3 regions of the Mesorhizobium sp. NZP2077 genome follow, and region 3 is predicted to be linked to each of the others. Evidence: riboswitches for the same ligand, from Rfam matches in the RefSeq annotation. Region 3 holds a riboswitch; each other region holds the start of a gene.
The links. Region 3 has a riboswitch for cobalamin ahead of HGP13_RS18025 (CbtB domain-containing protein). Riboswitches for the same ligand answer to the same signal wherever they lie in the genome.
Positions count from the first base shown of each region.

Region 1 (4,267 bases), 1.9 Mb from region 3:
TTGCGGCGAAACGAATGCGTTGCCGAGAGCGAAAGTCGCCGAGACCGCACCTGCCAGCCAGTATTCGCCGCGCGTCTGCGACAGCATGGCCACAATACCGATCGGCGCCATGGCGATCGGCAGGCGCGCGATGAAGCCGGCGGCCGCGAAGCCCTTGGCGCCAGGAGCACGAAAGATTTCAGCATAGGGGTTTTGCATGGGGTTCCTCGACAAAAGGCGATCTGCCAATTACATACGGAGCGTATGAGAATTAGGTAGACCATACGCGAGGTATGTCAATTGGCATACGGAACGTATGTGGATAAGGCCAGACAGAATGCACAGACCCCGCAAAGAGATGATCGCCGAGACGCGCGCCAAGCTGATCGCCGCGGCCCGCCAGGCCTTTGGCACGACAGGCTATGCCGAAGCGTCGATGGATGATTTCACCGCATCCGCCGGACTGACTCGCGGCGCGCTCTATCACCATTTTGGCGACAAGAAGGGGCTGCTGGAGGCGGTTATCGCAGAAATCGATGGCGAGATGGCGGCCCGGGTGAATGAGGTCGCGTCGAAAGCGCCGACTCGCTGGCAGCATTTCGTCGACGAATGCACGACCTATATCGAAATGGCGCTGGAGCCGGAAATCCAGCGCATCATGTTCCGCGACGGTCCGGCCGTTCTTGGAGATCCGGCACAATGGTCGAATGCCAATGCCTGCGTCGGTTCAATGACCGATCATCTGATCGCGCTGCAAGAGGAAGGGGTGGTCGTCCCCAGCGTCGACCCCGAGACTGCCGCACGGTTGATCAATGGCGCCAGCAGCCAGGCGGCGCAGCGGATCGCCAATTCGAACGACCCCGAAGCGACGTCGAAGAAGGTGGTGGCGGCGTTCAAGCAATTGCTGGAGGGGCTGCTCAGGAAACCAGGTTCATAACAGAACTAAAATCCCCGTTCGGCGCCTCGCTGGCCACCCCCGATTGACAATCTTTGGGGTGAGCGCATCCTCCGCAGCCATCTCTGAGGGGAGATTCGGGCCATGTGGGATTTCGAGATCGGCCGGTCGGTGTCCATCATGATCAGGACCTGGCCTTTCATTGTCTTTCGCATGATCATCTATTTCGGCATCACGCTGGCCTACATCGTGGCAACCGGCACCGGCGCCTCCGTCGGCTATGGCGTCGGCCATATCTCCACCGATCCCGACGGGCCTATGTCTTTTGCCCTGTGGGGTGGCGTGGTCGGTTTCGGCATCGTTTCGATCGCCGTCTACTGGATCCGCGAATACATCCTCTACGTTGTCAAGGCCGGCCATATCGCCGTCATGGTCCATCTGATCGATGGCCGGGATGTTCCTGATGGCCAGAACCAGATCGCCTATGCAAAGCAGGTCGTCACCGAGCGTTTTGCCGAGGCCAACATCCTTTTTGTCGTCGACCAGCTGGTCAAGGGCGCCATCCGTGCCATCACCGGCCTGCTCGGCGGCATCGCCGCCTTCCTGCCGATCCCGGGCCTGAGTGGTCTGGTCTCGTTCCTCAACACGGTGATCCGCCTGTCGCTGACCTATGTCGACGAGATCATTCTCGGCTACAACATCCGCATCAATTCGTCCTCGCCCTTCGAGACGGCGCGGCAAGCCGTTGTGCTCTACGCCCAGAACGGCAAGATCATGGTCAAGAACGCCGTCTGGCTGGCAGTCATCATGTGGGGCGTCTCTTTCGTCATCTTCCTGCTGATGCTGGCCCCTGCCGCCGCCATTTTGTTCATGATGCCCGGGCAGCTGGCTGGCTGGGCCTTCGTGCTCGCCATCGTCTTCGCCTGGGCCTTCAAGGCGGCCTTCATCGAACCCTTCGCCATCGCTTGCCTGATGCAGGTCTATTTCAAGACCATCGCCGGCCAGGTGCCCGATCCGGCCTGGGACGCCCGATTGGCCGAGGCGTCGTCGAAGTTCAGGGAGTTGAAGGACAAGGCGCTGGCCTCGTTCGGCGGCTCGCGCTGGGGTCCGGCTGGCGCGACGCGCTGATCGGCGGGCTGCGCCGGCGCAATGGCAGCGATGTTGAGGTCCGCCACGGCTGACTTGAGCTGCGCCTCGCCTTGCCCGCAAAACGTCTCGCTCATGATCAGTTCGGGCAGCGGCAGGCGTCGGCCCCAGCCATGCGTTTCGAGGTCCGGTTTCGGTGCGAACTCGGAAACATGGCCGACGCAGAGATAGGCGATCGGCGTCACGTGCTCGGGAATCGACAGCAGGCCTTTCAGCGCTTGCGGCTCGATGATGCTGACCCAGCCGACACCGACGCCTTCGGCACGCGCGGCCAGCCAGAAATTCTGCACCGCGCAGACCGTGCTGTAGAGATCCATCTCCGGATTGTGCCAGCGTCCCAGCGGCGAACCCTGCGAGCGCCGGCGGTCGCAGGTGATGCAGATGTTGAGCGCGCTTTCGCAGATGCCTTCGAGCTTGAGCTTGCGGTAGAGCGCCTGTTTGTCTTCTTCGATTTCAGGCAGTTCCTGTTCTCGCGCGGCCAGGAACAGGTCGCGCACCTCCGCCCGTCGCGCGGCATCGCGGATGACAATGAAATTCCACGGCTGCATGAAACCGACAGACGGCGCGTGATGGGCGGCAAGCAGCAGCCGCGCCAGCACCTCATCATCGAGTGCGGTGGGGAGGAAATGGCTGCGGACATCGCGCCGCGTGAACATGGCGCGGTAGACCGCGTCGCGCGCCATCTGGTCAAATCCGTCGCCCACAGGAGCGGTCATAGAATCCGGCATCGCTTGTCCCCTTGCGATTGCAGTCCATGTCCGCCGCCTGACCATGCGGATGACGATGCCTGCCAGGCCGGTCTTCTGGCTTGGGATCAACCCGCGTCCGGTGCCTTCCCGTCATCGACAGTGGCATTTACCGGCGCGGTCCCCCTCACAGCGTTGGGCACGCCACGGAGTTCAACCGTGTTCCCGATTCTCCCGCTTGCGGCGGGCACCAGGCAGTGGCCGCGACCTTACGCCGAAGCGCCGGCAGCGCCAATCCCCGCAGCGACGCCAATGGACGCAGGCATGATTTTCCCCAGCCATCAAGCGGCAACGCATGGCCATCGTGGCGCCGGGGCACTAGATAGGGAGCATGACAACCCGTCTTTACACCCACCCGATCTTTCTTGAGCACATCACACCGCCCGGTCACCCCGAGCGGCCGGACCGCTTGCGCGCCATTGAGCGCGTGCTCGACGACGAGGCCTTCGCCGCGCTTGACCGCGTCAAGGCGCCGGAGGGCGACGAGGCCACGATCCTCTACGCCCATCCCGCCGATTTCGTCGCCCGCATCCGCGCTGCCATTCCCGAAGAGGGCCTTGCCCGCGTCGATGCCGACACCACCGCCAGCCCGAAGAGCTGGCAAGCGGTGATCACCGCGATCGGTGCCGCCAACGCCGCCGTCGATGATGTTTTTTCAGGCCGTGCCGACAATGTCTTCGTTGCCGCGCGGCCGCCTGGACACCATGCCGAAAAAACGACGGCGATGGGCTTCTGCTTCTTCAACACGGCGGCGATTGCGGCGCGCTATGCGCAGAAGAAGCATGGCGTCGAGCGCGTCGCGGTTGTCGATTGGGACGTGCACCATGGCAACGGCACGCAGGATATTTTCTGGGACGATCCGTCGGTGCTCTATTGTTCGACGCACCAGATGCCGCTCTATCCCGGCACCGGCGCGAAGAGCGAGACTGGCGCCGGCAACATCGTCAACGCGCCCTTAGCGCCGCAGACCGGCAGCGATGTGTTTCGTGATGCCTTCCTGTCGCGCGTGCTGCCGGCGCTCGACAATTTCGCGCCCGATCTGATTATCATTTCGGCCGGCTTCGACGCGCATCACCGCGACCCGCTGGCCGAAATCAACCTGACCGAAGACGATTTCGACTGGGCGACGGGCCAGCTGATGCAGCGTGCGGCCCGCCACAGCGGCAACAGGCTCGTCAGCCTGCTCGAGGGCGGCTACGATCTGCAGGGACTGGCATTTTCGGTCGCCGCCCATGTCGGCCGACTGATGAAAGGATAAACGATGGCTGCTGAGACCAACGAAGACGTCAAGGCGATGAGCTTCGAGCAGGCACTCGACGCGCTGGAGAAGATCGTCGATGATCTGGAGCGTGGCGACGTGGCGCTCGACCAGTCGATCAAGATCTATGAGCGCGGCGAGGCGCTGAAGGCGCATTGCGACCGGCTGCTGAAGGCCGCCGAGGACAAGGTCGAGAAGATCAGGCTGTCGCGCGACGGCAAGCCGGTCGGAACCGAGCCGCTC
Region 1 covers NZ_CP051293.1:5,523,425-5,527,691, reverse strand. The annotation lists gene HGP13_RS27700 (MFS transporter) at 1-198, opposite strand, end outside; gene HGP13_RS27695 (TetR/AcrR family transcriptional regulator) at 317-916, shown strand; gene HGP13_RS27690 (hypothetical protein) at 1,019-2,002, shown strand; partial or broken gene bluB (5,6-dimethylbenzimidazole synthase) at 2,119-2,703, opposite strand; cobalamin riboswitch at 2,796-2,976, opposite strand; gene HGP13_RS27680 (histone deacetylase family protein) at 3,098-4,024, shown strand; gene HGP13_RS27675 (exodeoxyribonuclease VII small subunit) at 4,028-4,267, shown strand, end outside.
Region 1: another riboswitch for cobalamin. It lies ahead of bluB (5,6-dimethylbenzimidazole synthase); the one in region 3 lies ahead of HGP13_RS18025 (CbtB domain-containing protein).

Region 2 (4,267 bases), 1.4 Mb from region 3:
GAGTATGAAAACCACAAGACAAGGATCACGGCGCGCGCTTCACGTCGCGTTGTTGGCAGGCTCATGCCTGTGCATGGCGGGAGCGGCACAAGCCGCCGAGCCGCTGGTCAAGGCCTGCGCCAAGGACGGCCAGTTCATCATCGGCTTTTCACAGGCGAACAATGCCGAGCCCTACCGCCAACATGTCAATGACGAGCTGACGGCGGCCGCCAAGGAAGTGCCGGGCTTCACGTTGCAGATCGCCGACGGCGCCGGCAACGTCAACACGCAGACCTCGCAGGTGGACAACTTCATCACCCAGAAAGTCGATCTGCTGCTGATCTCGCCCTTCGAGGCGGCACCGCTGACACCGGCGGTCAAGCGCGCCATGGATGCCGGCATCCCGGTCATCGAGCTCGACCGCAAGACGGTCGGCGATCCCGGCAAGGACTACACCGCCTTCATCGGCGGCGACAATTACAAGATCGCGCTCGAAGCGGGCAAGTACACCGCCAAGACCTTGCTGCCGGAAGGTGGTGAAGCGGCGGTGCTGGAAGGTCTCCCGAGCTCGACGCCGGCTGTCGAACGGTTGAACGGCTTCAAGGACGGCGTCAAGGAGAATGCCAAGATCCAGGTCGTCGCCGAGCAGGCGGCGGACTGGGTGCCGGATAAAGCCCAGACCGCCTTCTCGGCCATGTTGCAGGCGCATCCCGACATCAAGGTGCTCTACGCCTCGAACGACATGATGGCGGCTGGCGCGCTGCTTGCCGCCAAGGGCGCTGGCAAGCAGGTCAAGATCATCGGCACCGACGGCCTGCCAGGCCCTGCCGGCGGGATCGAGGCCGTGGCCAAGGGCGACTGGGCGGCGACCTTCACCTATCCGACGGGTGCGAAGGAAGCGATCGAGATGTCGAAGAAGATCCTGCTCGATTGCGCGACTTCGGTGGATACGACGGTCACCGTCGACACGACAGCGATCACGCCCGAGAACGCCAAGCAACTGGCGGGAAAGTAAGGTCTGTCTGTAGACTATTCGATCCGGGGCGGGGTTCACGCGAACCTCGCCCCGTCTGCGTTTGCAAACGTCACCGGCAGCTCGCGGTGGCAAGGGATTGACAGCGGCAGAGGATATCTCTTTAACAGTTTTGTTATTACATTACAGACGGAGATATCGCACGCCCCTATCTGATGAGGTTGCAGTCTGTTGGTGCCGCGATGGTGACAGGACCAGTCGAAAAGAATTGTTGCGATGCGCCAGGGGCAAATCTACGATGCTCCGGTGATGGTCCCCGCGCCGAAAGGCAAGGGGTGAAAAGGGAACACGGTGAGACCCTCCGAGGTCGAGGCCGTGGCTGCCCCCGCAACTGTAAGCGGTGAGCAAGATCCGACATGCCACTGGCCGGCAAGGCTGGGAAGGCAGGATTGCGCCGAGACCCGCGAGCCAGGAGACCTGCCATCACTGAGTTGACCGGACGGGGTGTGCCGGGAGGAAACGTGGACGTCGGTCTTGTCGGCCGGCTCGCCAACATCCTTCCGTCGCCAGTTTTGGAAAGTGACGGAAAGTTGGACGGCTCCATCGATCATCGCATCATCGTGTGCACTCTCTGCCGTGACGTCCCGACCGGGGTCAGGTCGGGCCAAAGCCTCTGCGCCGACTTACGCTCCCGGCTCTCAGCCCACCATGAGCCCGCGGTGGCAAATGGTTTCACGGTCGAAGGCGTCGAATGCATGGCGGGCTGCGCGCGGCCGCTGACGGTGGCTTTCCAGGCGCCAGGCAAGGCAGCCTACCTCTTCGGCTCCATAGACGCCGAGGCCGATGCCGGCGATCTCGTGCGATTTGCCAGGCTTTACGCCTCGCTCGCCGACGGCTGGTGCAATTCCGGACAACGTCCGCCGCGACTGGCTGGCAAGACGCTGGCCCGCATTCCGGTACCAGGCAAGCCTGCGGGAGACAGCCGATGACAACGCCACTTCTGGACGCCCGCAATTTGAGCGCGACGGCAAATGGGCGGAATCTGGTCCATGCGGTCAGCCTGTCGGTTGCCGCTGGTGATCGCCTCGCCATCATTGGCCCCAACGGCGCCGGCAAGACGACGCTGCTGCGCATGCTGTCGGGCATGCTGAGGCCAAGTTCGGGCGAGGTGAAGCTTGGCGGGCGCCGCCTGGACAGGATCTCGACCGCCGAACGGGCATTGCACATCGCCGTCGTCGGCCAGACCGACCAGCCGGATCCGCGGCTGGCGGTGATCGACTATGTCGAGCTTGGCCGCGTCCCGCATGCCGGCCTGAGGCGCAGGAGCGAGGAACACGACATTGTCGTGAACGCGCTGCGTCGGACCAGCTTGTTGCCGCTGCTTGGCCGCAGCATCGGCTCGCTGTCGGGCGGGGAACGCCAACGCGCCCAGCTGGCGCGCGCCATCGCACAGCAACCGAAAGTGCTGTTCCTCGACGAGCCGACCAACCATCTCGATCCGCGCGCCCGCGCAGAACTTCTCGAACTCGTGGCCGGCTTCGGCATGACGGTGATCGCCGTGCTGCACGATCTGGCGTTGGTGGCGCCCTTCGCCACCAGAGTCGCGGTAATGAATGAAGCGCGGCTGCATGCGCTGGCTGCACCGCGCGAAGCGCTGACGCAACAGCTGATCCGCGAGATTTTCGGTGTCGACGTGTTTCGCCTGCGCCACCCCACCGAGGACCGCGAACTGACGGTGTTCGATGTTCCGAACCGCGCCGCGCCGCCGTCCTGATCAAACCCTTCATCCGACACTGTTCAACCAAGGAGCAAAATCCGTGAAACGTCTCGCACTGTCGCTCGTCTTCTCGCTGCTGGCGTCGACAGCCTTCGCCTTCCCCGTCACCGTCGACAGCTGCGGCAAGCCGCTGACCTTCGACGCGCCACCCAACCGCGCCGTCATCCACGATCTCAACATGGCCGAGATGGCCTTCGCGCTGAAGCTGCAGCCGTCGATCGTCGGCCTTACCGGCATCACCGGATGGTACAAGGTCGGTCCCGAATTCAAGGCCGAGCAGGGTTCCATCCCGGAACTGGCGCCAAAATACCCGACGCTCGAAAACCTCGTCGCGGTCGAGCCCGATTTCTTCTTCGCCGGCTGGTACTATGGCATGAAGCCGGGCGGCGACGTGACGCCCGACACGCTCGCTCCGCACGGGATCAAGACGCTGGTGCTGACCGAAAGCTGCGTCCATCTCGACAAGACCAGGCCGGCCGCCTCGATGGACCTTCTGTATGGCGACGTCGAAAAGCTGGGCAAGATTTTTGGCAAGGAGGCCGAAGCCGAGAAGCTTGTTGCCGGCTGGAAGGCGCAACTGGCTGACATCACCGCCAAGGTTGGCAGCGCCAAGGGAACGCGGGTGTTCCTCTACGATTCCGGCGAGGACAAGCCGTTCACCGCTGGAAAATTCGCTATTCCCAGCGCCATGATCACCGCCGCTGGCGGCGACAACATCATGGCCGACATGGACACCAGCTGGGGCAACACGGACTGGGAAACGGTGGCGTCGCGCAATCCGCAATTCCTCATCCTGCTCGATTACCAGGACGGCGGCGGCTACAAGAAATTGCTCGATTTTTTGAAAGCGCATCCGGCAATGAAGGAAACGGACGCGGTCAAGAACGAACGCTTCGTTGCCCTGCGCTATGCCGAACTGACACCTGGGCCGGCGAACATCGAGGCGATCGCCAAGATCGCCAAAGCGATGCATCCGGAAGCGTTCTGATGCTTCTTGCCCCTGGGCATAAGTCCGGTGCGCTCTCGGGGCACAAGGCATTCGCGCTGGCGATGGCGGCGGGCACGGTGGCGGTCGTCGCCCTCGTGCTGCTGTCGATCGCCTATGGTTCGACGCTGATACCTCTGACGGACGTCATCGCCTCGCTTGGCCATGCTGTCGGGTTGAACGGGCACCAGGTGTCGGGCCCGGTCGGCAAGATCGTCGTTGACCTGCGGCTGCCGCGCACGATCCTGGCGGTCTGTGTCGGCGGCGGCCTCGGCATAACAGGCGCCTTGCTGCAGACGGTGACCCGCAACGATCTTGCCGATCCCTTCCTGTTCGGCCTGTCGTCAGGGGCTGCCGCAGGTGCGGTTTCCGTCATCACCGTCTTTGGTGACAGCTTTGGCATCTGGACCTTGCCAGTCGCCGCCTTCACCGGCGGCATACTGGCCGCCTGCATTGTCCTGCTGCTGGTCGCGCGGGTGAGGGGGCAAGGCCCGGAGCGGCTGATCCTCGCCGGGCTTGCCGTTTCCTTCCTGTTCACGGCCTTGACCAATTA
Region 2 covers NZ_CP051293.1:5,015,105-5,019,371, reverse strand. The annotation lists gene HGP13_RS25150 (substrate-binding domain-containing protein) at 5-994, shown strand; cobalamin riboswitch at 1,246-1,452, shown strand; gene HGP13_RS25145 (DUF1636 family protein) at 1,459-1,941, shown strand; gene HGP13_RS25140 (ABC transporter ATP-binding protein) at 1,938-2,726, shown strand; gene HGP13_RS25135 (ABC transporter substrate-binding protein) at 2,770-3,717, shown strand; gene HGP13_RS25130 (iron ABC transporter permease) at 3,717-4,267, shown strand, end outside.
Region 2: another riboswitch for cobalamin. It lies ahead of HGP13_RS25145 (DUF1636 family protein); the one in region 3 lies ahead of HGP13_RS18025 (CbtB domain-containing protein).

Region 3 (4,267 bases):
ATCGTAGCGCAACGCGATGTTGAGCTCGTCGAGCACGACAAGACTGATCGACGGATCGGCGATCAACTCCAGCGCCTTGGCCCAGGCAGCTTGCGCCGCGGCGATGTCGCGCCTCAGATCCTGTGTCTCCCAGGTAAAACCCTCGCCCATCGCGTGCCAGACGACACGATCACCGAAGGCGGCAAACGCATCCTTCTCGCCAGTGTGCCATTTGCCCTTGATGAACTGGACGACACCGACGCGCTTGCCATAGCCGAGCATCCGCAGCGCCAGGCCGAAGGCGGCCGTCGTCTTGCCCTTGCCCGGGCCGGTGTTGACGATGAGCAGACCCTTCTCGACCGTCTTGCTCGCCACCTCGGCGTCCTGCACCGCCTTGCGCTTGGCCATCTTGGCGCGATGGCGCTCTTCGTCCTTATTGTCGATGTCGGTCATCTCATTTCACCTTGAGCGGCAGCCCCGCCACCATCAGCAGCACCGTATCGGCGATCGCCGCGACTTGCTGGTTGAGACGCCCGGCGTCATCGCGAAAACGGCGCGCCAGGGCATTGTCCGGCACGATACCTTGCCCGACTTCGTTTGAAACCACGAACCAAGGCCCGCGCGGCCACGACAGCACATCCGCCAACCGCCGGCATTCCAGCTCAAGTTCGTGATCGGCCAGCATGTGATTGGTCAGCCACAGCGTCAGGCAGTCGACCAGCACCGGCTGGTTGTCTGGCAGGGCCTCAATCGCGCCGGCAAGGTCGAGCGGCGCGTCGATGGTCGTCCAGCCCTCGCCGCGCCGCGAGCGGTGCAGCGCGATGCGCTCGCGCATCTCGTCGTCATAGGCTTGCGCGGTGGCAATATAAATCCATGGTGACGGCAACTCCGTCGCCAGGGTTTCGGCGTGCCCGCTCTTTCCGGAGCGCGCACCGCCGATGATGAAGGTCAGCTTGCCGCGATCAGGCAAAGCTGTCGCGCAGGCTGGTCGCGGTGCCGGTGAAGCGTCCGCGCACCACGCCGACGACGGCGCCAAGCACCAGCCAGAACACCAGATTGGTCACCGTCACCGCCACCACGAACTGGTGATGCAGACCTTCGGGAATTGCTGTCTCGTAACTGCCGGGCTGCGGCGCGCCGACAATATGCGGCGCGACGATCAAGGCCACGGCCAGGATCGCCAGCGGCAGCGACTTGCGGAACGCGATCAGGCCGAGCCCGGCTGCGGTCGCCGCCACCGTTGCCCACCACCAGATCTGGCGCTGCGTCAGATCGGCCGCAGGCATGGCCGGCAGTTCCGGCGGCAGACCGAGACCAGGCGCCAGCGTGAACACGGCAAAGCCGGCCAGGCCCCAGAACACGCCCTGGCGCCAGGTGCCGATGCCACCAGCGAATTCCGAAACAGCGACCAGGATCAGCGCAAAGCCGATGCCGGTGACGATATTGGCAAGCACGCTGAAGGCGAAACGCTCGAAACCGTCCGCCGGCGTCCAACCCTCGTCTTCCGCCGGAGCAGTCGCTTCGGCCAGGGCCGGCGCCGCAGTGCTCATGGCATTCCCCGCCGGGGCGGCCGTGCTCATGGCAGTGGTATCCGTTGCGGCCGGTGCCGCGGCATGGTCGTGCTTGTGGCCACCGCCGGCCTGTTCGTAGACTTCCGCCTTCAGGATCAGCGGCACGGTGGCATAGGCCTGCATGCAGGCGAGGACGACGCCAGCCACGAGCCCTGCGATCGCCGCGATGAACACGACGTTGCGAAACAGGTTCATGATGTTAGATCCTCGTCAGTGGCAGGGGAACGCCATCGAATGGCGATAGTCGTGAGCCGCATTGTGGATCGCATCGATATGCGAGAAGCCGACAAAGCCCATCACGAAAATGCCGAGAAACGCAGCAAGAGCGAGCTGCATGAAGCGCGACTGCGAGGAGACGGAGGCACCGAGGGAGACGGAAGCGGTAGTCATATCTTGTCCTTTCACCCTCCACCCGAGGGCCTGTCAGTTTTGCCGTCGTCGGCAGGTCTCCTGGCTCGCGGATCAGCGCCCTTCTCCACCTTCCCGAAGACGAATCTTCAGTGGCATATGGAGAGGACTACCGCACACAGTTGCGGGGGCAGCCACGGCATTGGGCAACAAACGAGCCCGCACCGCATTCCCTCTTGGCTCCAAAACGGAACCGACGACCATGTGACTATAGGGAAAATCACGACACGCGGCAAACCAAATTCCGCCGGCAATCAGCGCGATTGCGCCATGCCGACAAGTCAGGTGGTCCTGGGCACGACAATTGACAATTGCACCGGCCGGGTGTCGGCTGGCGTCCTCACAGGAAGCCAGCCATGCAGCCCATTGCGAGCGAGCGCGATCCCTATAACGGCCTGACCCAGGCCGAACCCACGCTGCCCTCATCGGCCTATTGGGATGCGGCGGCCTATCAGCGTGACCTTGATGCCATCTGGTACAAAAACTGGCTGCTTGTCTGCCGCGAGACCGATCTGGCCCAGCCGCTGGCCTTCCGCCGATTCCGCATCGGCACGCAGGATATCATCGTGCTGCGCGACGACACCGGCGAGCTGCGCGCCTTCCACAACACCTGCCGCCATCGCGGCTCGCAGCTGTGCCAGGAGAGCGAGGGCCGGCTGAAGGCGCGGCTGATCACATGCCCCTACCATGCCTGGTCCTATTCGCTGCGCGGTGACCTCGTGCGCGTGCCGTCGAAATCGCTGCCGGACGGCTTCGACAAGGCCGACCACCCGCTTTATCGCGTCGCGCTGTCGGTGTGGCGCGGCTTCGTGTTCATCAATCTGCACGAGGACGCGTTACTGGAGAACGCGGGCGGCTCGGCGCAGGCATCCTTCGATCCCGCCTCCGGCAATCTCGGCAACTGGCCGCTGGAAACGCTGGTCTCAGGCCATGTGCTGCGCAAGGTGATGAACTGCAACTGGAAGATTTTTTGGGAAAACTTCAACGAGTGCCTGCACTGCCCGGGCGTCCACAAGGACCTGTCGCGGCTGGTGCCGATCTATGGCCGCGGCCTGATGAGCCGGCATGACGATCCCGAATGGACGCGCCATGCCGACAATGACGCGCCGGAGTTTTCCGGTGGCCTGCGCGCCGGCGCCGAAACCTGGTCGCGCGATGGCCGGACGCACGGGCCGGTCTTCTCGGGGTTGACGCCAGCCGAACGCGCCGCCGGCCAGACCTATGCCACCAGCCTGCCCTCGATGTTCATCGTCGGTCATGTCGATTATGTCAGGACCGTGCGCCTGTTGCCGCTCGGCCCCGAGCAGACGGAGCTTGTCGCCGAATGGCTGTTCGCGCCCGAGGCGCTGGCCGCGACAGACATCGACAACATCGTCGCCTTCGGCACACAGGTGCTGGAAGAGGATGCGGCGATCTGCGAGGTCAACCAGAGGGGCCTGCGCTCGATGCGCCACCAATCTGGCGTGCTGATGCCCGAGGAATATGACCTGCACCGCTTCCACAATTGGGTGCGCGAGCGCCACGCGGCGCTTTGGTCAATGCCCTGATCGTCAGAGAGACTTCGGCAGGTAACGCCACGTCACGAAGCCGCAAACCGCCGCCAGCAGGCTGAGCGTGATGAACACCGAGCCCAGTCCGAAAAAGATCAGCACTACGGAATAAACCAGCGGCGGCGTCAGCTCGGAAAAATCGAGATAGGTGCGGTAGACCGCCGCCATCTGCGCCCGCTCATAGGAGCGCACCGAGCGCATGAAGGCGGTCGAGCCCAGCGCGTCGAGCGCAATGGTGAAGAACGCGCCACCGAGCAGAAAGGCGCCGGTCAGCAACGGCGCTGTCGCTCCCACCGTGCCCGCCGCCAGCAGCATCGCCGACATGGCGAAATAGGCAAAGGTCATGGTCTTGCGGCCGCCAAAGCGCTTTCCGGCCTTGCCCCAGAAGATCGCCATGAACAGCAGCGCATTGCCGGCCGAGACCAGCAGGCCGCCGGCCAGCTTCCCCTCGCCGGTGATGACCATGAACAGCGGTCCATAGACGAAGAACGTCGACCAGAAGCAGGACCGGCCAAAGGCGATCAGCCAGGCGAGCCTCAATCTGGGCTGGGCGACGAAGCGGCCGATATTGGCGAGCGGATTGGCCGGCCGGGTCTTGCCCGGCCGGATCGACTGGTTGTCGCCCAGCCGATAGGTCCAGAACAGCGCCAGCAGGGCCAGCGCGAACACCGCCACCGCGCCATGCGCGGCATAGATGCCGAAGCGCGTGTAGAGGAAGATGCCGAGCGTCGGCCCGCCGGTCCAGGCAAACATCGACCA
Region 3 covers NZ_CP051293.1:3,624,089-3,628,355, reverse strand. The annotation lists gene cobO (cob(I)yrinic acid a,c-diamide adenosyltransferase) at 1-432, opposite strand, end outside; gene cobU (bifunctional adenosylcobinamide kinase/adenosylcobinamide-phosphate guanylyltransferase) at 434-949, opposite strand; gene HGP13_RS18030 (CbtA family protein) at 942-1,745, opposite strand; gene HGP13_RS18025 (CbtB domain-containing protein) at 1,761-1,940, opposite strand; cobalamin riboswitch at 1,973-2,171, opposite strand; gene HGP13_RS18020 (aromatic ring-hydroxylating dioxygenase subunit alpha) at 2,315-3,505, shown strand; gene HGP13_RS18015 (MFS transporter) at 3,509-4,267, opposite strand, start outside.